Regions from separate parts of the Lentzea sp. genome, predicted to be linked through region 2. Evidence: riboswitches for the same ligand, from Rfam matches in the RefSeq annotation. Region 2 holds a riboswitch; each other region holds the start of a gene.
What was found. Region 2 has a riboswitch for cobalamin ahead of VF330_RS31850 (LPXTG cell wall anchor domain-containing protein). Riboswitches for the same ligand answer to the same signal wherever they lie in the genome.
Positions count from the first base shown of each region.

Region 1: another riboswitch for cobalamin. It lies ahead of cobN (cobaltochelatase subunit CobN); the one in region 2 lies ahead of VF330_RS31850 (LPXTG cell wall anchor domain-containing protein).
Region 3: another riboswitch for cobalamin. It lies ahead of VF330_RS20130 (CbtB domain-containing protein); the one in region 2 lies ahead of VF330_RS31850 (LPXTG cell wall anchor domain-containing protein).
Region 4: another riboswitch for cobalamin. It lies ahead of VF330_RS25175 (ribonucleoside-diphosphate reductase subunit alpha); the one in region 2 lies ahead of VF330_RS31850 (LPXTG cell wall anchor domain-containing protein).

Region 1 covers NZ_DASVFL010000284.1:10,562-16,078, forward strand. The annotation lists gene cobN (cobaltochelatase subunit CobN) at 11-3,577, opposite strand; adenosylcobalamin (AdoCbl) riboswitch at 3,623-3,715, opposite strand; gene VF330_RS30135 (hypothetical protein) at 3,754-4,734, shown strand; gene VF330_RS30140 (precorrin-8X methylmutase) at 4,731-5,351, shown strand; partial or broken gene VF330_RS30145 (SAM-dependent methyltransferase) at 5,348-5,517, shown strand, end outside.
Region 2 covers NZ_DASVFL010000302.1:22,068-27,584, forward strand. The annotation lists gene VF330_RS31835 (energy-coupling factor transporter transmembrane protein EcfT) at 1-204, opposite strand, end outside; gene VF330_RS31840 (hypothetical protein) at 201-965, opposite strand; gene VF330_RS31845 (hypothetical protein) at 962-1,375, opposite strand; gene VF330_RS31850 (LPXTG cell wall anchor domain-containing protein) at 1,375-2,577, opposite strand; adenosylcobalamin-variant (AdoCbl-variant) riboswitch at 2,624-2,695, opposite strand; gene VF330_RS31855 (DUF6461 domain-containing protein) at 2,785-4,353, shown strand; gene VF330_RS31860 (FAD-dependent monooxygenase) at 4,334-5,422, opposite strand; gene VF330_RS31865 (SAM-dependent methyltransferase) at 5,495-5,517, opposite strand, start outside.
Region 3 covers NZ_DASVFL010000179.1:7,281-12,797, forward strand. The annotation lists gene VF330_RS20100 (RecB family exonuclease) at 1-393, shown strand, start outside; gene VF330_RS20105 (thioesterase family protein) at 390-1,154, shown strand; gene VF330_RS20110 (antibiotic biosynthesis monooxygenase family protein) at 1,215-1,526, opposite strand; gene hisG (ATP phosphoribosyltransferase) at 1,523-2,383, opposite strand; gene VF330_RS20120 (phosphoribosyl-ATP diphosphatase) at 2,397-2,660, opposite strand; gene VF330_RS20125 ((2Fe-2S)-binding protein) at 2,769-3,419, shown strand; cobalamin riboswitch at 3,468-3,642, shown strand; gene VF330_RS20130 (CbtB domain-containing protein) at 3,676-3,864, shown strand; gene VF330_RS20135 (CbtA family protein) at 3,881-4,642, shown strand; gene VF330_RS20140 (HAD family phosphatase) at 4,639-5,295, opposite strand; gene VF330_RS20145 (hypothetical protein) at 5,288-5,517, opposite strand, start outside.
Region 4 covers NZ_DASVFL010000229.1:4,332-9,848, reverse strand. The annotation lists partial or broken gene VF330_RS25180 (ribonucleotide-diphosphate reductase subunit beta) at 1-522, opposite strand, end outside; gene VF330_RS25175 (ribonucleoside-diphosphate reductase subunit alpha) at 519-2,867, opposite strand; cobalamin riboswitch at 2,981-3,205, opposite strand; gene VF330_RS25170 (hypothetical protein) at 4,177-5,271, shown strand; gene VF330_RS25165 (hypothetical protein) at 5,498-5,517, shown strand, end outside.

The DNA.
Region 1 (5,517 bases), on a different contig from region 2:
CGCCGGCGGGTCAGACGCCGTCCTCCAGGTCGCCCTCGGTCTCCAGGTAGGCCGCCCGCAGCGCGTCCAGGGTGGACTCCTCCGGGTGCTCCCACATCTTGCGCTCGGCCGCCTCCAGCAGCCGTTCGGCGATGCCGTGCAACGCCCACGGGTTCGACGTCTGGAGGAACTTGCGGGTCTCCGGGTCGAGCACGTAGGTCTCGGTGAGCTTCTCGTACATCCAGTCCGCGACGACACCGGTCGTGGCGTCGTAGCCGAACAGGTACTCGACCGTGGCCTGGAGCTCGAACGCGCCCTTGTAGCCGTGGTTGCGCATCGCCCCGACCCAGCGCGGGTTCACCACGCGGGCGCGGAAGATCCGCGAGGTCTCCTCCGTCAGAGTCCGCGTCCGCACCGCTTCCGGGCGGGTGCTGTCGCCGACGTACGCGGCGGGTGCCTTGCCCGTCAACGCCTTCACCATCGTGACCATGCCGCCGTGGTACTGGAAGTAGTCGTCCGAGTCGGCGATGTCGTGCTCGCGGGTGTCGATGTTCTTGGCCGCCACCGCGATCCGCCGGTACGCCGACTCCATGTCCCCGCGCGCCGCGACGCCGTCGACCCCGCGGCCGTAGGCGTAGCCGCCCCACACCGCGTACACCTCGGCGATGTCGGACGAGTCGCGCCAGTTGCGGCTGTCGATCAACGGCAGCACGCCCGCGCCGTACGCGCCCGGCTTGGACCCGAAGATCCGCAGCGTCGCCCTGCGCTCGTCGCCGTGCTCCTGGAGGTCCGCGAGCATGTGCGCCCGCACGAAGTTGTGCTCGGCGGGCTCGTCGAGCGCGGCCACCAGCTGCACCGCGTCGTCCAGGAGGGACACGACGTGCGGGAAGGCGTCGCGGAAGAACCCGGAGATCCGGACCGTCACGTCGACGCGCGGCCGTTCCAGCTCCTCCAGCGGGACGACCTCCAGCCCGGTGACGCGGCGGGACTGGTCGTCCCAGACCGGCCGCACGCCCATCAGCGCGAACACCTCGGCGATGTCGTCGCCGGCCGTGCGCATCGCGGACGTGCCCCAGACCGACAGGCCCACCGACGGCGGCCACTCGCCGTCGTTCTCGGACCGGTAGCGCTCCAGCAACGAGTCGGCCATCGCCTGGCCGGTCTCCCACGCGAGGCGCGACGGGATCGCCTTCGGGTCGACCGAGTAGAAGTTCCGGCCGGTCGGCAGCACGTTCACCAGGCCGCGCAACGGGGAACCGGACGGGCCGGCCGGGATGTAGCCGCCGTCCAGCGCGTGCAGGACGTTCGTCATCTCGTCCGTGGTGCGCGCCAGTCGTGGCACCACTTCCAGAGCGGCGAACTCGAGGATCTTCTGCACGTCGGCCGACTCGTGCAAGGTCTTGGCGGTCTCGGCGTTCCAGCCCGCGTCCTCCATCGCCTGGACGAGAGCGCGTGCCTCTTCCTCGATGGCGTCGACGTCTTCACGGGCGGTGGTCGTGAGACCGAGGGCTTCGCGCAGACCGGGCAGCGCGGCGACCTGACCGCCCCACATCTGCCGCGCCTGCAGCATGGCGAGCACGAGGTTGACGCGCACGGAACCGGTCGGCGCCTCGCCGAGGACGTGCAGGCCGTCGCGGATCTGGACGTCCTTGACCTCGCACAGCCAGCCGTCGACGTGCAGGATGAACTCGTCGAACTCCGCGTCGTGCGGCCGGTCGTCGAGCCCCAGGTCGTGGTCGAGCTTCGCGGCCTTGATCAGCGTCCAGATCTGCGCGCGGATCGCCGGCACCTTGGCCGGGTCCATCGCGGAGATGTTCCCGTACTCGTCGAGCAGCTGCTCCAGGCGCGCGATGTCGCCGTAGCTGTCGGCGCGGGCCATCGGCGGCACGAGGTGGTCGACGAGGGTGGCGTGCGCGCGGCGCTTGGCCTGCGTGCCCTCGCCGGGGTCGTTGACGAGGAACGGGTAGATCAGCGGCAGGTCGCCGAGGGCGGCGTCCGTGCCGCAGGACGCCGACATGCCGACGGTCTTGCCGGGCAACCACTCCAGGTTGCCGTGCTTGCCGACGTGCACGACGGCGTCGGCGCCGAAGCTCGACTCGATCCACCGGTAGGCCGCGAGGTAGTGGTGCGACGGCGGCAGGTCGGGGTCGTGGTAGATCGCGATCGGGTTCTCGCCGAACCCGCGCGGCGGCTGGACGACCACGGTGACGTTGCCGGACCGCAGCGCGGCCAGGACGATCTCGCCGTCCTTCGACCTGCTGCGGTCGACGAACAGCTCACCGGGCGCCGGGCCCCAGTGCTCCTCCATCGACTCGCGGAAGTCCTCGGGCAGCGTGTCGTAGAACTCGCGGTAGTCGGCCGCGGCGATGCGGATCGGGTTGCTCTCGAACTGCTCCTGCGTGAGCCAGTCGGCGTCCTGGCCGCCGGCGGCGATCAGGGCGTGGATCAGCTTGTCGCCGTCGAGCTCGTCGACGCCCGGCAGCTCGTTCCCGATGTCGTACCCGTGCTCCCGCATGGCCTTGAGCAGTCGCACGGTGGAGGCGGGCGTGTCGAGGCCGACGGCGTTGCCGATGCGCGAGTGCTTCGTCGGGTACGCCGACAGCATCACGACGACCTTGCGCTCCGCGACGGGGATGTGGCGCAGGCGGCCGTGGCGCAGCGCGATGCCGGCGACGCGCAGCGCCCGTTCCGGGTCGGCCACGTAGACCGTGAGGCCGTCTTCGTCGATCTCCTTGAAGGAGAACGGGACGGTGATGATCCGGCCGTCGAACTCGGGGATCGCCACCTGGGTCGCGGTGTCCAAAGGGGACAGTCCGTCGTCGTTGGAGTCCCACGTCTCGCGGCTGGACGTGAGGCACAGCCCCTGCAGGATCGGCACGTCCAGCTCCGCCAGCGCACCGACGTCCCACGCGTCGTCGTCGCCACCGGCGGACGCCTTGGCGGGGTTCGTGCCGCCGGCCGCGAGGACCGTGACGACCAGCGCGTCGGCCTGGCGCAGCGTGTCGAGCAGCTCGGGCTCGGCGGTGCGCAGCGAGGAGCAGTAGACGGGCAGCGCCCGGCCGCCCTTCTCCTCGACCGCGTCGCACAGGGAGTGCACGAACGCCGTGTTCCCGGCCACGTGGTGCGCGCGGTAGTAGAGCACCGCGACCGTCGGACCCTCCGCCGCCGACGGCTCGCGTTCCAGCACACCCCAGGTGGGCGTGGCCTTCGGGCGTTCGAAGCCGTGGCCCGTCAGCAGGATCGTGTCGGAGAGGAACTTGTGCAGCTCGGCGAGGTTCGCGGGCCCGCCGTGGGCGAGGTAGAGGTGCGCCTCCGCGCAGACGCCGCCGGGCACCGTCGACAGCTCCATGAGCGCGGCGTCGGGCTGCATCTCACCGCCGAGGACGACCACGGGCAGGCCGCTCGCGAGCAGCCAGTCGAGGCCCTCCTCCCACATCCGGCGGCCGCCGAGGATGCGCACGAGGACGAGGCCGACGCCGTCGACCAGGGCGGGCAGGTCGTCGGCGGTGAGCCGCGCGGGGTTGCCGAGCCGGTACTCGGCGCCGCTCGCACGCGCCGACAGCAGGTCGGTGTCGGAGGTCGACAGCAGCAGGATCACGCAGGCTCCATCCCTCGTGGGGTCCTCGCCCCAGGTTGCGGGTCGCGGCGAAGCGGAGTTCCTGACTCCCAGCGGGTTCGCTGGTCACAGTGGCGGGACCGCGCCGGATTCGCACCGGCTTCCTCCTGCGCTTCGTCGTTCGGGCTCACCCTAACCGGCGGGTTACAGTCCGACCTATGCGTAGTCACCCGGATGCCTGCCCCGGCGCCGTCGAGCTGCACGCCGCGGCCGACGGCGGCTTGGCACGCGTCCGCGTGCCGGGTGGCACTCTCACCGCCGCTCAGTGGGACGTCGTGCGCACCGCCGCGGCGGAACTCGGCAACGGCGTCATCGAGCTGACCTCGCGGGCGAACCTGCAGCTCAGGGGCGTCACGGACGGTCTGGAGCTGGGTGCCCGGTTGCGTGCGGCGGGGCTGTTGCCGTCGGAGACGCACGAGCGCGTCCGCAACATCATCGCGGCGCCGTTGGAGGACAACCAGGCGCTGGTCGACGAGATCGACGCGGCGCTGTGCGCGGACCCGTCGCTGGCCGCGTTGCCGGGCAGGTTCCTCGTCACGGCCGGCGCCGCGGTGAGCGGCCTCGGCGGCGACTTCGGGCTGGTCGGGGACGTGCTCCTGCTGGCCGGTACCGATACAGGTGTCCGAGTTCACGATCCCGTCAACGCCGTCGTCACCGCCGCCCGGCTGTTCCAGGAGCTGCGCGGCACCGCGTGGCGCCTGTCCGAAGTGGACGACGGTGTGCGAAAGATCACCGCGCACTTCGGGGCCGCCACCTCGGAACGCATCGCCCCGGCTGTGACTCCTGTCGCACCTTCACCTTTGACCCCAGGCGTTCCGCTCGGCCGTCTCGACGCCCACCAGCTGCCCGGCGTCGCGCTGCGGCTGACCCCGTGGCGGAGCTTGGTCGTGCCGGCGGGCACCGACACGTCCGGCCTGATCACCGACCCCGCATCGCCGTGGCACGGCGTGAGCGCGTGCACCGGACGGCCGGGCTGCGCGAAGTCGTTGTCGGACGTGCGCGCCGACGCCCGCGCCTGGCTGGGGACCCCGCACTCGCGGCCCGTGCACTGGTCGGGTTGCTCACGCCGGTGTGGTCGTCCCGCCGGCGATGTGATCGAGTTCGTCGCGACCGGCGGCGGCTACGAGGAGATCAGGTGACGGAGTACATCAGGGACGGGGCGGAGATCTACCGCCAGTCCTTCGCCACCATCCGCGCGGAGTCGGACCTCACCAGGTTCCCCGGCGACGTCGCGAAAGTCGTCGTCCGCATGATCCACGCGTGCGGCATGACCGACCTGCCGGACGACGTCGCGTTCTCGCCGGACGTCGTCCGCGACGCGCGCGCCGCGCTCCAGGCCGGTGCGCCGATCCTGTGCGACGCCAACATGGTCGCGTCCGGGGTGACGCGCCGCCGGCTGCCGAAGGACAACGAGGTCCTCTGCTACCTCCAGGACCCGCGCACCCCGCTGCGCGCGAGGGAGATCGGCAACACCCGCAGCGCCGCCGCGCTCGAGCTGCTCGCGGACCGCTTCGAGGGCGCCGTGGTCGCGATCGGCAACGCCCCCACCGCCTTGTTCCACCTCCTCGACCTGATCGCCGCCGGAGCCCCGCGCCCCGCCGCGGTGCTGGGCATCCCGGTCGGGTTCATCGGGGCGGCGGAGTCCAAGGAAGCGCTGGCCGCGACGGATCTGGAGCACCTCGTGGTGCGCGGCCGGCGCGGCGGGAGCGCCATGACGGCGGCGGCTATCAACGCGATTGCGAGCGAAGAAGAATGACGGGCAAGCTCTACGGTGTCGGCCTCGGTCCCGGCGACCCCGAACTCGTGACGGTCAAGGCGGCCCGGCTCATCCGGGAGGCCGACGTGGTCGCGTTCCACAGCGCCCGCCACGGCCGCAGCATCGCCCGGTCGATCGCCGCCCGCTACTTCCGTGACGGGACGGT
Region 2 (5,517 bases):
CACCACCCGCAGGCCGATGACCAGCAGGCCGAACCTGAGGAACACGCCGTAGGTCCCGGCCCACGGCGTGGGCGCCCGGCACGTCACGACGACCACGCCCGCGACGGCCAGGACCAGGCCCAGCACCAAAGGGTTGGTGGTGCGGCTGGCGGCGGTGGCCAGGCCGAGGGCCCAGAGCCACCACGCGCCGGAGTGCAGCCTCACTCTTCCGCGCCGCGCCGGCGCCGTGCGACGAGCAGTCCGGTGACAGCGAGCGCGACGATCACCAGTACGCCGAGCACCGTCCAGAGCCGGCCCGAGCCGGACTTCTCCTGCGCCACAGGCGTGCTGCGGTCAGCGACGGCCGACGTCTCCGCCGCCGACGACGAAGACGTCGTGGACGTCGACGCGGAAGTGGTTGCCGCAGAGGAAGAAACCGGCGGTGCAACGGTCGTGGTGGTCGTGGTGACCGCCGGTGGTTGCTGCACGGGCGGCTGCCCGGCAGGAGGCGGCGGGGGTGCGGGGACCTGCGGAGGCGCGGGCGGCTGCGGTGCCGGAGCCGCGGGTGGTGCGATGCCCGGCTGCTCCCCCGCCCCGAACGCCCAGCCCTCCACGGTTCCGCGGGACGGCACGAACGTCGCGGCGCCCTGGTTGCTGTACGACCAGGCGCCCCCGGCCGGTGCGTGCCAGTACGACCAGTAGGCCGTGGCGGGGGACGCGTTGACGCACTTGTCCGCGTCCGTGCCCGGTTTGGCGTTGATGCGGCAGACGAACCCGGGCTGGCGCGACGCGTAGGTGTAGCCGAACCCGGCCGCGGTCAGCGCCGCGACCCCAGAGCCGGGACTGCCCGGCGCGCAGCCCTGCTGGACGCCGCCCCCGAGGCCGCGGAAGTCGACGACGACGGTCACGCCGTCGCAGCCCGCGGCCCGTGCCGGCACCGGTGCGAGTGCGATCACCAGTGCCAGCGCGAAGAAGAGCCTCCTCACGGAGTGGCGCCCGGAGCGGTGCCGGGGCCGAACGCCCAGCCCTCGACCGTGCCCGGCGCCGGGTCGTGGCTGCCCGCGCCCGAGGTGCTGTAGGTCCAGGTGCCGCCGGGCGTGCCGTGCCAGTACGACCAGTACGCGCTGGTGGTCGGCGCGGTGCACGGGTTCGGCAGCGCGTTGACGCGGCAGACGAAACCGGGCTGGCGCGGCACGAACGAGTAGGTGAAGCCCGCGCCGGTCAGCGCGGTCAGTCCGGTGGCCGGATCACCTGCGGCACACCCGGTCTGGACGCCACCGCCGAACGCGGAGAAGTCCACGACGACCTTCACGCCCGCGCAAGCGTCGGCGGAGGCGGGGGACGTGACGACGAACGTGCTCGCCAGCAGGGCGAGGACAGCGAGGACGCGGCGCATCACGCACCACCCTTCCGACGACGGGAGACGACGAGGAGCACGGCGCCGGCGAGCACCGCGAACGAACCGGCCAGCGTCAGCGGGACGGCCTGGTCCGGACCGGTGGCGGCGAGCGGCGGGGCGACCGGCTGGGTGACCGGCGCCTCGGGACCGGCCGGTGCAGGGACGGTGGGTTCGGGGGTCGTGGACGACGGAGGCGTGGTGGTGCAGTCGATCGCGGGCACGCCGGCCGTGGCGGACGACGCCGACACCTCGGCGAGGCTCACCCGCGCGAGCCCGAGCATGCCCTGCACGGTCGAGCGCACGACCGTTCCGGCGTCGAAACCGTTGCCGTCGAACGCGATCGCACCCCGCTGAGCCTCGGGCGCGGCACATCCGACCTGCAACGTCTTCAGGAACGCCACGGCCTTGTCCGCCGCGGCGGTGCGACCGCCGGCGACCAGCGCGCCCACCGCGAGACCGGTGGTGTTGGCGTTCGTGGGCGGCGTCATCGCCTGGAACCCGCCGTCGGCCTGCTGCTGCGCCACGAGCCAGTCGAGGGCCTTGGCGGACGCGGTCTTCTCCCCCGCCGCGAGCAGCGCCTGGAGCACCTGCGCGGTTCCGTCCACATCGGACTTGCAGACCGCTTCGCCGAACACGATGGGGAAACCGCCGTCCGGGCACTGCGCCGCGGCCTGGAACGCCACCGGCTTCGCGACGTCCTGACCGGCGCGCTTCAGCACGATGATCGCCAACGCCTGCGTGAACGCGTTGGTCTGGTCGAACGACGGGTCGGTCCGGTCGCGGAACCTCCCCGAGGGCTCCTGCAGCGCGCCGAGCCGGTCCAGCAGGTCGACCCCGCCGAACTCCGCCGGGTCCGTGCCCAGCGTCTGCGCGACGAGCGCGAGCTTCGTGAGACCACCGACGTACGACTCGGCGTCGCCGTCCCCGACGAACGTCTCCAGCTGCGGCGACGCGGCCAGCCACGCGGCGGCCTTCGTCGCGGTCGACTTGCCGGCCTTGGCCGCGGCCAGCGCGTAGATGCCGTCGGCGGTGAGTCCGGGATCACCGGACGCCGGGTCGTTGGGGAACCTCAGCAGCCGGTCGCCCCCGGCGAACTGGCCTGCCAGCCACGTGCTCGGCGACACCTCGGCGGCCTGCGCCTGCGGTGTCGCCACCAGCGCGGCCGCGATGACCGCGACCAGCGCGGACTTCCTGATCACTACGCCTCCCTGTCCCGCTGTCCTCGACGGGTGAGTGGAGCTGCCGCGCGCCACGGGCAGTCGGACTTTCACCGTTGCGGGTCAGTGCCGGAGTTCCACCGGCTTCCCCCGCGGCGTGCGGATGCTGTTGTCCCCTGGATCGTGCGGGTTCGGCCTACCCGAGTCAAATGGCTGTGAGCCGGGCCATCGGCTGCGACAATCGGCGGCATGGGGGAGTTCGAGGAGTCGGTCCTGGCTGCGGTGGCGTCGATCGAGGCGCTGATCCCGCCGGAGCCGGCGGCGGAGCTGGGCCGGTACCAACCGCGGGAGCGACGTGGTCCGCAGCACGGAACTGCCGCGCAGCAAGCACTCGACGCGTTTCCCGGTCTGGCCGCGGAACGGTTGCTGGGCGCACTGGAACTGGGCGTCGCCGCGCTGCCCCTGCACGCGCCCGCGGACGTGGTGGCCGGTCTGCGCCCACCCGGCAACGGGACCTTCGGGTTCGTGTCGCTCGGCCGCGAAAGCGCGCTGAGGAGGCCGGTCGCGTTCGTGGCGGCGGCACATCCCGGGGCGATCGAACTGGTCACCGACCACGTGCGGTCGATGACGGGACTGCTCGACCTGAGCGGGGCGAGCGGTGACGAGGCGGCGATCGCCGCCCAGCACGGAGCGGCACACCTCGCACTGGCCGTGGCGGTGTCGGCGGCCGTCCTGCGCGCTGTCGGCACACCGACCTCCACCGATCCGGTGGCGATCATCGGCATCGCGATCGGGGTGACCGCGCTGCTGCTGCCGTCGATCGGGAAGCCTCCCGCGTACGCCCGGGCGATGCTGGAGAAGCGGCGCGCCGAGTACAAGGGCTCGTACTGGCAGACCAACGTGCCGGTGTTCGACCACGAGTTCGTGTTCGTGGAAGAGCCGGGCTTTCCCGGCACGGACTTCTCGGTGACGGGACTCGTCTCCGCGGTCGACACCGGTTTCGCCGTGCGCACGGGGGTCCGGGAGGGCAGCGTCCCGGTGTTCGTGCGGGTGGCGCTCGACGAACCGGGCGAGCCGATGACCTCGATCTGGGACGAGGTGGCCGAGGTCAGCTTCACCGCGGTGAAGGGCGACGCCCGGCTCGGCCGCGGTGCTCTGCCGCCCTGGCCGGGGGAGTTCCGGGTCCGGGCGCACGCCCGCGGCCGGGACGGTGACGACGAAGAACGCCACGAACTGCTGATCTGGCCGGCACCTCACGCGGACCCGCTCGTGCTCAAGAAGACGGACCGGGTCGGTCACCGGCTGCGCGGCGAACCCGAGCCCGCGCCCAGGACCGCACCGGAGGCGGCGCTGCGGTGGCTGCCCGCACTGCTCGGCGACGCGGCGACCGTCACGGTCGTGACCGGCCTCGGCGTCGACGACGTGGTCGGCGACTTCGAGGAGGACTCGCTCGCCGTCGAGATCGACGGCGGGACCGTGGTCCTGGAGCTCGACAACTGGGTCGGCTCCGGGCCCGAGGTGCTGAAGCGACTGTCCCGCAACGGGAGCGCCGCCAGCCTGTTCTGGAACGTCAACTCCGACCGGCGGCTGTCGTTCGCCAGGGACGGCGCGCTGCTCGGTTCGGCGGAACCGTGGAAGGACGCCGACTACGGCGACGACCCGGAGGTCGCCGCCGCACTGGCCGGGCTCGACTTCGAGGACCTCCGGCACCTCAGCGCGAAGGGGATCACCGCGGTCGTCCGCTTCACCCGCACCGAGCTCCCGCGAGAGGACCTCGCCGCCGCCGTCGGGAACCTGTTCAGTAGTGGGGAAGAATGAGGCTGTTCACGATCTCGTCGAACTCCGGGATCGGCGCGCCGCCGCTCTCCTGGTTGCGCAAGGCCATGTCCTGGTTGGCCGTCACGTACGGCCGCAGGACCTCCTCGTAGCGCTCGAAGGCGGTCGTCGGGTCCTTGGCCAGCTCGCCGGCCAGCACGTACGCGCCGACCAGCGCCATGCTGGTGCCCTGCCCGGACAGCGGGGAACCGCAGTAGCCCGCGTCGCCGAGCAGCACGACGTTGCCGCGCGACCAGCTGTCCATGCGGATCTGGCTCATCGAGTCGAAGTGGAAGTCCGGCGCCTCCCACATGTGCTTGAGCGCGGTCGGCCACGCCCAGCCGGCACCCTCGAACTTCTCGGCCAGCAGGCGGCGCTGCGCCTCGACGTCGCGGTGGTCGAACGACGTGACGCCGTTGAATCCCATGTACACACGGCATTCCGCGTTGGAGCGGGCGCTCATGATGCCGCCGCCGACCACGTCCCCCTGCTGGAAAGTCTGCCAGTGGTCGAGCCCGAGGAAGTTCGGTGCGGTGAACACGGCGAGGTTGACGCCGAGGTGGCTGATGAACCGCTCTTCGGGGCCGAAAACCAGGCGGCGGACGTTGGAGTGCAGGCCGTCGGCGCCGACGACCACGTCGAAGTCGCGCGGGGCGGCCTTCTCGAAGGTGACGCGGGTGCCGTCGATCGCGGTGATCGTGTCGTCGAAGAGGTACTCGACGCCCTCGACCGCGTCGAAGAGCATCCCGGCCAGGTCGTCGCGGAGCAGCTCGACGTCGGGGCTCGACAGGTCGCCGCCGCTGATGGTGCGGGTGGTGGAGCTGAACAGCTCGTTGCCTTCGGCGTCGACGACGTTCATGCCGCGCATGTTCGTGCTGAACGACCTCAGCCGCTCGCCGAGGCCCATGCGCTCGATGACCTCCAGTGCCGGGCCGCGCACGTCGATGGCCTGGCCGCCGGGGCGCAGGCCGCGGGCCCGCTCGACGACGGTGACGTCGAAGCCGTGGTGGCGCAGCCAGTACGCGAGGGCGGGGCCGCCGATGCTGGCGCCGGAGATCAGGACGTTCGTCATGGTGTTCCCCCTGTGGGTCGGTGTTGCCCACAAGGTGCCGACCGGCGCTGACCGTCGGCTGACCACCGGCCGTCAGCGCCGGACAGCGACCCCCG
Region 3 (5,517 bases), on a different contig from region 2:
GGCGAGATCCGGGTCGTGGACTACAAGACCGGCGCCGCGCCGCGCGAGATCGGCGAGGCGAAGGCGTTGTTCCAGATGAAGTTCTACGCCCTGGTGCTGTGGAAGCTGCGCGGCGTCGTCCCGCGCCAGCTCCGCCTGATGTACCTGGCCGACCGCCAGGCCCTGGCCTACACGCCGGACGAGTCGGAGCTGGCCCGCTTCGAGCGCACGCTGGACGCCATCTGGCAGGCCATCATGCGCGCCGCCCCCACCGGCGACTTCCGCCCGAACCCCAGCCGCCTGTGCGACTACTGCGACCACAAGGCCTTCTGCCCGGCCTTCGACGGCACCCCGCCGCCGTACCCGGGCTGGCCGGAGCCCGACGACACCGAGCCGCTGCAGGACCGCGACTGATGACCGCCTTCTACCTGCCGCTGGGCGACGACGCGTTCCGCTCCACCTCGCACACCGTCGGCCCGTGGGGCCCGGACAGCCAGCACCTGGGCCCGCCCTCGGCCCTGCTGGTCCGCGCCCTGCTGGCGTTGCGGCCGTCGTTGTCCCGCGTGACGTTCGAGGTGCTGGGCCCGGTCCCGGTGGCCGACCTCGAGGTGTCCACTTCGGTCGAACGCCCCGGCCGTTCGGTGGAGCTGCTCTCCGCCGCGCTGTCCTGCGAAGGCCGCGTGGCACTGACCGCGCGGGCGTGGCACATGGTCGGCTCCGACACCACGGCGGTGGCCGGCGGCACGGGAAAGGCGTTGCCACCGCCCGGTTCGGCGGCACCGATGGAGATCCCGGACCACTGGGGCGGTGGCTACCTCGCCGCCGTCGAATGGCTTTCCTTGTCCGGCGGCATCTTCACGCCGGGCGACGCCCGGGTGTGGGCCCGCCCGCGCGTCGCCGTCGTCGAGGGCTTCGAGACTTCGCCGGTGGAGCGCCTGTTCGCCGTCGTCGACTCGGCCAGCGGCGTCTCGTCCCGTGTGGACATCCGCAAGTGGTACGCCATCAACACGGACCTGACCGTGCACCTGCACCGCCAGCCCTCGGGCGAGTGGATCGGCATGGACGCGCGCACGACCATCGGCCCGGACGGCGTCGGCGTGGCGACCAGCGAGGTGCACGACGCCGACGGCCCGGTGGGCACGTCGGCGCAGGCGTTGTTCGTGCGGGAGCGCTGACTCTCAGCCTCTCCGGTCTTCTTTCGCTCTCGGCGGGATCAACCGCGAGAACTACTGGGGTCAGACCACCGACGACGAGGTGCTCAGAGCGCTGGAGTAGTGCTCCACCACCGGGAACGGCGAGTAGAACCGGTGCAGCAACGACGACCACCGCTCGTAGGAGGGCCCCTGCCGGAACCCGACGGTGTGCGCCTCCAGCGACTCCCACCGCACCAGCAGCAGGTAGCGCGACGGCGTCTCCAGGCAGCGCAGCAGTTCCAGGCCGAGGAAGCCCGGCGAGGCGCTGATCAACGACCGCGCCTCGCCGAACGCCCACTCGAACTCGTCCGAGAGCCCCGGAACGACGTCCAGGACGGCCTGCTCCAGGATCACAGGCGGCAGAACCTGATGTCCGACGCCAGGACGGCCTTGGCGCCGATGGCGGCCAGTTCGTCCATCACCTGGTTCGCTTCCTTGCGCGACACCATGGCGCGCACGGCCACCCAGTCCTCGTCGGCCAGGGGCGCGACGGTCGGCGACTCGAGGCCCGGGGTCAGCGCGACGGCCTCGTCCAGGATCGAGCGCGGGCAGTCGTAGTCGAGCATCAGGTACTGCTGGGCGAACACGACGCCCTGCAGGCGGGCCGTCAGCTGCTTCTTCGCCTTCGTCAGCTCGGAGTTCGCGCGGTGCACGAGCACGGCCTCCGACTCGCAGATCGGGTCGCCGAACGGCACCAGGTCGTGCTGGCGCAGGGTGCGGCCGGAGCCCACCACGTCGGCGATCAGGTCGGCGACGCCGAGCTGGATGGAGATCTCGACGGCGCCGTCGAGGCGGATCACCTGGGCCGTGATGCCGCGGGCGCGCAGGTCGCGGCCCACCAGCTTCGGGTACGCCGTGGCGAGGCGCTTGCCCTGGAGGTCCTCGACCTTCCAGTCCGTGCCGCGGGGGCCGGCGTAGCGGAAGGTCGACGAGCCGAAGCCCAGGGCCAGCAGCTCCTCGACGGACGAGCCGTTGTCGTCGGCGCCCGAGTCGGCGGCCAGGTCGCGGCCGGTGATGCCCAGGTCGAGGTCGCCGGACGCCACGTAGATCGCGATGTCCTTGGGGCGCAGGAAGAAGAACTCGACGTCGTTGTTCGGGTCGAGCACGGTCAGGTCGCGGGGCTCGTGCCGCTGCCGGTAGCCGGCCTCGGTGAGCATGGCGGAGGCGCGTTCGGCGAGCGCGCCCTTGTTCGGGACTGCTACGCGCAGCATGTGGAAGTCTCTTTCAGAGGTACTTGTAAACGTCTTCGAGGGTGAGGCCGCGGCCCAGCATGAGCACCTGGAGGCGGTAGAGCAGCTGCGAGATCTCCTCGGCGAGCTTCTCGTCGGACTCGTACTCGGCGGCGATCCAGACCTCGCCCGCCTCCTCCAGGACCTTCTTCCCCTGCGCATGGACGCCGGCCTCGAGCGCTGCGACGGTGCCGGACCCCGCCGGCTTGGTGGCGGCTCGTTCGGTCAGTTCGGCGAACAGGGAGTCGAAGGTCTTCACGACACGACATCCTCCCATCCCGCGGACCCACGTCCACACCGCGGTCGGATCCGTCCCATGCCCTGGACGTGATTTGTCCTGCATGGACACCCAGTAGCGTGAACTTCCGTGTCCGAACTCGCCGAGGTCCTCGCCGCGCTGCGCCGGGTGCGCGGGATCAACCCGTTCTTCGCGCTCGACGTGGGCCGTCCGGACGAGTCCTGGCTGCCGGGAACCGCGCTGCTCGAGGGCCCGGACCTCAAGAACACGATCGACGCCATCGCGATCCGGTACGAAGCGGAGGAACCGCGCGTCGCGGCCAGCCTGTTCTTCCTCAGCTACACCGCGCGGCTGCTCAGCCCGCTCACGGCCGCCGGCCTGCCGATCGACGTGCGGCCGGAGAACCTCTGGTGGCGCCACGACCCGGCCGGCGGCCTGAGCGTCCGCGTCGACCTGCCGCGGCTGGGCCCGCCCGCCGCCGAGGCGCTCGCGCCCGTGGTCGAGGCCATCCAGGACGTCACCCCGGTGTCGCGCGGGCTGTTGTGGGGCAACGCGATGTCGAACATCGCGGGCGCGCTGAAAATGGTCGTGCGCGCGGGCATGCTCACGGCCGAGGAAGCGGAACTGCGCGGTGTGCGGCTGATGACCGCGCCGCCGTTCGAACAGGCGGGAGAATTCTTCTCGATCCCCGGCGAGGTCGCGTTCCGCCGCAGGAGCTGTTGCCTCTACTACCGCGTCGCCGCAGGTGGGAAGTGTGGTGACTGTCCACTCGTGAAGTGAGGAACGCAACAACTCTTATGGCCGGTTGTGCTCGGCGGGCCGCTCAACTTACGGTGCACGCGCCGCAGTGACGGGAAGCCGGTGGAAATCCGGCGCGGTCCTCGCCACTGTGACCGGGAAGCAACCCCCGCCGAGCACGTCACTGGTCCCCGCCGGGGCTGGGAAGACGCGGGGTGAGCGGTGATCCGGGAGTCAGGAGACCGGCTGCGGCGCCGCAAGGAGAGTTGACCTTCCACGAGGTATGGAGGAGCCCGTCATGACGAGCCCCGCAGCAAGCCTGTCCGCCGTCCGCGTGCCCAAGTGGGCCTTCGCCGTCTCACTGCTCGGCCTGATCGTCACCTACCTGGTCCTGCAGGAGAACGGCCTCGCGCTCGGCGCGGGTTCCGAGTTGCTGCACGAGTTCTTCCACGACGGCCGCCACGCCCTCGGCGTCCCCTGCCACTGATCCGCCGATCACGCAGATGACGACGACGTACAAGTCGATCGCACTGCGCGGGATCGCGGCCGGCGGCATCGCCGGTGCCGCCTCCGCGCTCGTGCAGCTCCTGGTCACCGAGATCCCCATCCGCGCCGCCCTGGCGGTCGAGGAGGCGCGGGAACCCGCAGGTGACGGTCACGCGCACTCGCACGGTGAGGAAGAGCTGGTCAGCCGCGGCGCCCAGGTCGCGGGCGGCATGCTCGGCGTGGTGATCGTCGGCATCGCGGTGGGCCTGGTGTTCGCCACGGCCTACGCGCTGTCGAAGCGCTGGTTCACCGACCGCACGCCGTTCAGCCGCAGCCTCGCGTTCGGCGTCGCGGTGTTCGGCGCGGTGGCGCTGCTGCCGTGGCTGAAGTACCCGGCCAACCCGCCCGCCGTGGGCGACCCGGACACCGTGGACTACCGGACCGCGCTGTACCTGGGCGTGGTCGTCGCCGGCCTGGCGATCGTGTGGGGAGCGAGCCGGCTCGCCGAGCAGCTGCGCGCGCAGTCGCAGCCGGTGCGCGTCACCGGTGTGCTCCTCGCGGTGGTCGCGGCCGTCGCGGTGGTGCTCGTGGCGTTCCCCGCGCCGCCGGACACGATCCCGGCGGACATGCCGGTGGCGGTGCTGTGGCAGTTCCGCCTCAGCTCGCTCGCCCAGCTGGCCACGCTCTACGTCGGCATCGGCGTGGTGTTCGGCCTGCTGGTGGACCCGGCCACGCGCAGGGCCAAGGCCGAGCGCGTGACCGCTTCGCAGACTGTCTAGAGCGCCTTCAGCACGTCGAGGTCGACGCCGGTGAGGGAGTCGCGGAACACCCGCCGCTCCCCCGCTGGCACCTCGACGTCGCACGGCACGACCAGCACGGTGCACCCGGCGGCCACGGCCGCGGCGACACCGGTCGGCGAGTCCTCGACCGCCACGCACTCCACGGGATCCACGCCGAGCAACCGCGCGGCCTTCAGGTACGGCTCGGGCAGCGGCTTGTTCAGCCCGTCCACCTCGTCGCCGCACACCGTCACGTCGAACAGGTCGCGGCCGATCGTGTCCAGCGCCACCTCGGTCAGCGCGCGCTCGGTCGACGTCACCAACGCCATCGGCACGCCCGACGCACGCACGGCGCGCAACGCCTCCTGGGCGCCCGGACGCCACGGCAGGCCGGCGCGGAACACCTCCTCGGTGCGGCGCGAGATCCACGCGGCGCCGTCCACCAGGTCCTCCGCGGAGGGGTCGAGGCCGACGTCGGCGAACAGCAGGCGCATCGTCGTCGGCACGTTCGTGCCGACCATGCGCTCACGGGTCTCCAGCGACAGCGTGCCGCCGAGCTTCTCCGCGTACTCGTAGAGCGGGATGTCCCACAGCTTCTCGGAGTCGAGCAGCGTGCCGTCCATGTCCCACAGCACGGCCTGCAAGTCAGACATCGAAGTACTTCGCCTCCGGGTGGTGCGCCACGAAGGCGTCGGTGGACTGTTCCGGGTGCAGCGGGAGCCCTCGCGGACCCGCTCGTGCCGGTGCCAGGCCGGCGCTTCGGCGAGCCGGCCGCGGTCCGTGGACTTCCCGGTGCCCACGATACGCGTTCCGGCCGGGCGGCTCGCGGGCGTGGCCGGTGATCGTCACGCGGTTGACCAGCGCGTCCCGCGACG
Region 4 (5,517 bases), on a different contig from region 2:
GAGCAGGAACGACCGGCGGTCCTCACGGGACTGCAGCTGCTTCAGGTCCGAGATCGAGTCGATCCACTTGTAGCAGAACTCGGCCTTGGCGCGGATCGACGGGATCGTCTCGACGGCGGCGAACGCCTCGGCTCGGTCGTTCTCGTCAGGCAGGTAGGTGTCGAGCAGCGTCAGGTAGAACTGGACGTGCACGGCCTCCTCGAACAGCTGCCGCGACAGGTAGAGCCGGGCCTCCGGCGCGTTCACGTGCTCGTAGAGGTTGAGCACGAGGTTGTTCGCGACGATGGTGTCGCCGGTGGCGAAGAACGCCACGAGCCGGTTGACCAGGTGCCGCTCGGCCTCCGACAGCTTGTTCAGGTCGGCGAGGTCGGAGTGGAGGTCGACCTCCTCGACGGTCCAGGTGTTCTTGATGGCGTCGCGGAAGCGTTCGTAGAACAGCGGGTAGCGCATGGGCCGCAGGGTGAGGTCCATGCCGGGGTCGAGCAGGGCGTTCTTGCGGGAGGTGGTGGACAGCGTGGTCACTGGCAGGCCTCACAAGCTTCGGGGTTTTCGAGAGAACAGGCGATGGCTTCGTCCGACGTCGCCGTCGGGACCGCCACGGTCGCCTGCTGGATGCGCGTCGCCGGGCGGGAGCGCAGGTAGTACGTGGTCTTGAGCCCGGCTTTCCAGGCGTAGAGGTACATCGAGGAGAGCTTGCCGATCGTCGGCGAGGCGACGAACAGGTTCAGCGACTGGCTCTGGTCGACGTACGGGCCGCGGGCGGCGGCCAGTTCGATCAGCGCCTTCTGCGGCAGCTCCCACGCCGTGCGGAACAACGAGCGGACTTCCTCAGGCAGTTCGACCAGACCCTGCGCGGACCCGTCGTCCTGCTTGAGCCGGTTGCGGATCGCGTCCGTCCACAGGCCGCGGGACTTGAGCTCGCGCACCAGGTAACCGTTGATCTGCAGGAACTCGCCGGACAGCGTCTCGCGCTTGAACGTGTTCGACACCTGCGGCTCGATGCACTCGAAGCAGCCGGCGATCGAGGCGATCGTCGCGGTCGGGGCGATGGCGATCAGCAGCGAGTTGCGCAGGCCGTGCTCGCTCACCCGCTCGCGCAAGGCGCTCCACCGCTCGGTCTGCGTGGGCGTGACGCCCCACAGGTCGGGTTGCAGATCTCCCTTGGCGGCACGGGTTTCCGCGAACGCCGGGTGCGCGCCCGCGGACGAGGCGAGCTCGGCCGACGACTCCAGGGCCGTCAGGTAGATCTCCTCGGCGATGCGCGTCGACAGCTCACGGGCCTTCGGCGAGTCGAAGGGCAGGCGCAGCTTGAAGAACACGTCCTGCAGGCCCATGACACCGAGCCCCACCGGGCGCCAGCGCGGGTTGGAGCGCGCCGCCTGCTCGGTCGGGTAGTAGTTGATGTCGATCACGCGGTCGAGGAACACGACGGCGGTGCGGACCGTGGAACGCAGCCGCTCCCAGTCGATCGTCCCCGCGGTGTCGTCGATGTGAGCGCCGAGGTTGACCGAGCCGAGGTTGCAGACCGCGGTCTCCTCGTCGCTGGTGACCTCCAGGATCTCCGTGCACAGGTTCGACAGGTGCACCACGTTGCCGGGCTCGGCGGTCTGGTTGCACGTGCGGTTCGCGGTGTCCTTGAACGTCATCCAACCGTTGCCGGTCTGGGCGAGCGTGCGGATCATCCGTCCATAAAGGTCACGGGCCTTGACCGTGCGCACCGCGCGGCCGGCCTCCTCGGCGCCGCGGTAGGCGCGGTCGAACTCGTCGCCCCACAGGTCGACCAGTTCGGGCACCTCGTCGGGGTCGAACAACGACCACTCGCCGTCGGCCTCGACGCGGCGCATGAACTCGTCCGGGATCCAGTTGGCCAGGTTGAGGTTGTGCGTGCGGCGGGCGTCCTCACCGGTGTTGTCGCGCAGCTCCAGGAACTCCTCGACGTCCGGGTGCCACGTCTCCAGGTACACGCACGCGGCGCCCTTGCGGCGCCCTCCCTGGTTGACCGCGGAGACCGACGCGTCGAGTGTGCGCAGCCACGGCACGATGCCGTTGGAGTGGCCGTTCGTGCCGCGGATCAACGCGCCGCGTGACCGGACCCGGGACCACTGCACGCCGATGCCGCCGGCGAACTTCGACAGCCGGGCGATCTGCTTGTACCGGTCGTAGATCGACTCCAGCTCGTCGCGCGGCGAGTCGAGCAGGTAGCACGAGGACATCTGCGTGTGCACCGTGCCGGAGTTGAACAGCGTCGGCGAGCTGGGCAGGTACGCCAGCGACGACATCAGCCGGTAGAAGTCGATTGCCTCGGACGCGGTGTGCGAGAGACCGCACGCCACGCGCAGCAGCCAGTACTGCGGCTGCTCGATCACCGACCGCCTGGACGGGTGGCGCAGCAGGTAGCGGTCGTAGACGGTGCGCAGGCCGAAGTACTCGAACCGGCGGTCGCCGTCGAGGTCGATCGCGTCGTCGAGCTTGCGGGCGTTGGCGGCCACGAACTTCGCGGTCGCGTCGCCGATCAGGCCCTCCGTGTGGCCGAGCGCGACGCTCTGGCTGAAGGACTGCACGCCCTGGCGGCGCACTTCCTTCTCGATGAACGCCGCCAGCAGGCCGGCCGCGAGCTTGGAGTACTCGGGCTCCTCGGCCACCAGCGCGGCCGCGGTCTGGATCGAGAGCTTGTCCAGTTCCTCGGTCGTCGCGCCGTCGTACAGGCCGCTGATCGTCTTGGTCGCGACCCGCAGCGGGTCGACGTCGTGCAGACCGACCGTGCAGCGCTCCACCGCGCGCACGATCTTGTTGAGGTCAACCGGTTCGAGTGAACCGTTGCGTTTCTTGACGCGCATAGTGGTGGTGACCGTGTCGACCGCCGTCACAGCTCTCTCCTCGCGAGCTCGGGGTGGCCACGAGAGCAGCGAGGAGTAGACGGGCGCGCGCGACCGCCACGTCCTCCCGCCCTCCCTCGGGGCCTCGGACACCCGCACGCGAACGCGCGTGCGGGGCGCTGGCAGGTCTTCGGACTCACGGGCACTGCCGAGCTGAGACCAACTCAGTCGGCTCCTACCGGCCGTCGCTTCCCAGACGAACCTCGTCCAGTGCTTCTGACGGCTTTCGTTCCCGTTCACCGCTGCGGGGCAGTCCCGGACTCACACCGGGTTCCCTCTTGCGACGACCGATCTGGATGATCGGCCGAACCAGCTCTGCGGCACAATACATGGGCGCGGTCGAGTGATCGACACCTACATCTAGTGGGCGTGTCGCCGGGTTGGACCGGTACCCAAACGATCACGGCGCTCGGCGCGCACGGTCTGACGTGGCGACCACAACCCGTTGAGCCGCAGCGTTCCGGCCGCGACGGGATGGGCGGTGTCGAGCCCGTCGCGGTGGTGGACCGGTGTCGGGTCGGGGTTTGCGACGGCCTCCCGGCTGACGTGGTCGCGGATCACGTACGACCACGACACCGACCTCATCGGCACTGTGCACGGTGGCGTGCTGATGAAGCCGGCCGACTCCCTGACGGGCGTCGTGACCGCGTGGCACTTCAAAGGCCGGCAACACCTGCCGTGGCGTGCCGTGTGCCGCGGAAGTCCGCGATCCTCGTCTGCTGTGGACTCGGGCCGGGGCGCCGGTCGACCATCAAGAGCAGCTCCGCGAGCGAACACTTCGCCGTCGTCATGTCGATCACGACGAGGACACAGCCGGACCAGGATTTCCCCTGAGGCAGCGAGATTCGGCCCTGTTCGTCACCTCGGCTGCCGCCGGAGTGCCTCACCGGGCCGCCATCACGGGCCGAGCTCCGGGACGGAGGCCGGCCTCCCGAAGCGTCTGGCAACGGTGTTGCGGCCACGGCGCGGGTACGCCGGACCACCGCAACTTCAACAGCGTTCGTCGCAGACGCACCCAAAAGCCGCGGGACGTGAGACAGTTGAGGTTCACGTTGCCTCGGGTTCACGCCGACAGGCGCCGCTTCGCCTGAGAGCGCACGCCGCCTGGTTCCAGTGGCGGTTCGACGCTCGCGGAAGGTTCACCCCACTCCACGCCCTTCACCGGGCTCAGCACCACCCCCACAAGGGAGACCCCATCACCGCTCCGGCATTCACACCCGCCACAGCCGCTCCGCGCACCCTCACCGACATCTACGGCCCCGACGTCGCCGTCTGCGCCCGCCCCGCCCAGGAGCCGGCGGTGCCGTCGAGCCGGCACCGGAACATCCGCGACGTCCTGTCCGCCCGTCCCCTCGCCGTCGCCGCCGGCACTCCCGTCATCAGCAGTGCCGGTGGCACCGAACCCAACCTGATCGCCATCCTCCGCGATGGTGGTCTGCCCGTGGGCACCGATGCACGGGAGTTCCGCACAGAAGCCGAGTTCGCCACTCGCGTCAGCGAAGCCCTCAGCGACGGCCTGCGCCTGTCCATGGAATACCCGCAGCCCCCCGACGTGAGCCCCGACGAACGTTCGGTGAAGAGCGCCGAACTCGTCGGTTATCTCAACAACAAGGCCAGCATCAGCACCTTCGTGGACCCGCGGTTCCAAGCCCGCCGCCAGATCTTGACGGTCGGCGAACTCGCCGAGGCCGCCCCCACCGAGAAGTCCTGGGTCCTCAAAGCCGCCACCAATGCCGCCCACGGCGCCAGTCTCGACGTCTACCTGCACCGCGCGGGAGACGTCGTGACTTTGCCGGCGTTCACCGATGTCCTCCACGAGGTCGTCGTCGAGGAGTACCTGAACATCGACCGCAACTGGGGCGTCCAGCTCTACGTCGCTGCCGACGGGCATGCCCGCCTGCTCGCCGTCACCGACCAGCGCGTCGACGCCCACGGCGTCTACACCGGCGGCCGCTTCGGGCTCATCGTCCCCCTCCCTGCCGAACTGCTCACCGAATGCCTGGCGGTCGTCCAGCGCGCCGCCGACGTCGGCTACCGCGGCATGTGCAGCCTCGACTGCGCCCAGACCTACGACGGCAAGCTCGTCCTGCTCGACCTCAACTTCCGCATCACCGGCGGCTCCATCCCGCTGCTGGCGCTGCGCACCGTCCGCCCCGACGCCCTCGACCGGCCCGCGGAGTCCACGAAGCTCACCACGACAGCACCGATCGCGGCGCTGCTGGCCGCGCTGCGGCCCGCCCTGCAACGAGGTGGACTGCTGGTCACCGGCGGCCACGACACCCGCCGCACCGACAACCCGGTCAGGCAGACCACGCTCCACCTGATCGTCTTCGGCGACGATCCCGGTGACGTCACCACCCGCCGCTCCACGCTCGAGGCCACGTACAACCACTGAGCCCGGTGAGCCGCCCCGGACCCGGCGGCACCACCTCACCGACACCGGGCCGCCGACCGCCGGACGGACATCCGGCGCATCCGCTTCGCCTGCGGGATGCGGACGAACGCGGTCGGCGCGGTGCAGTCGGCCGACGCGGCTCTCGCCCCGTTACCGGACGCCGAGCGGCAGCGGCACCGGGCAGCACCGAACAGCCGCCCTCACACCCGAGTGACAGGATGCGCAGATGAACACGCGGTGCAGGAA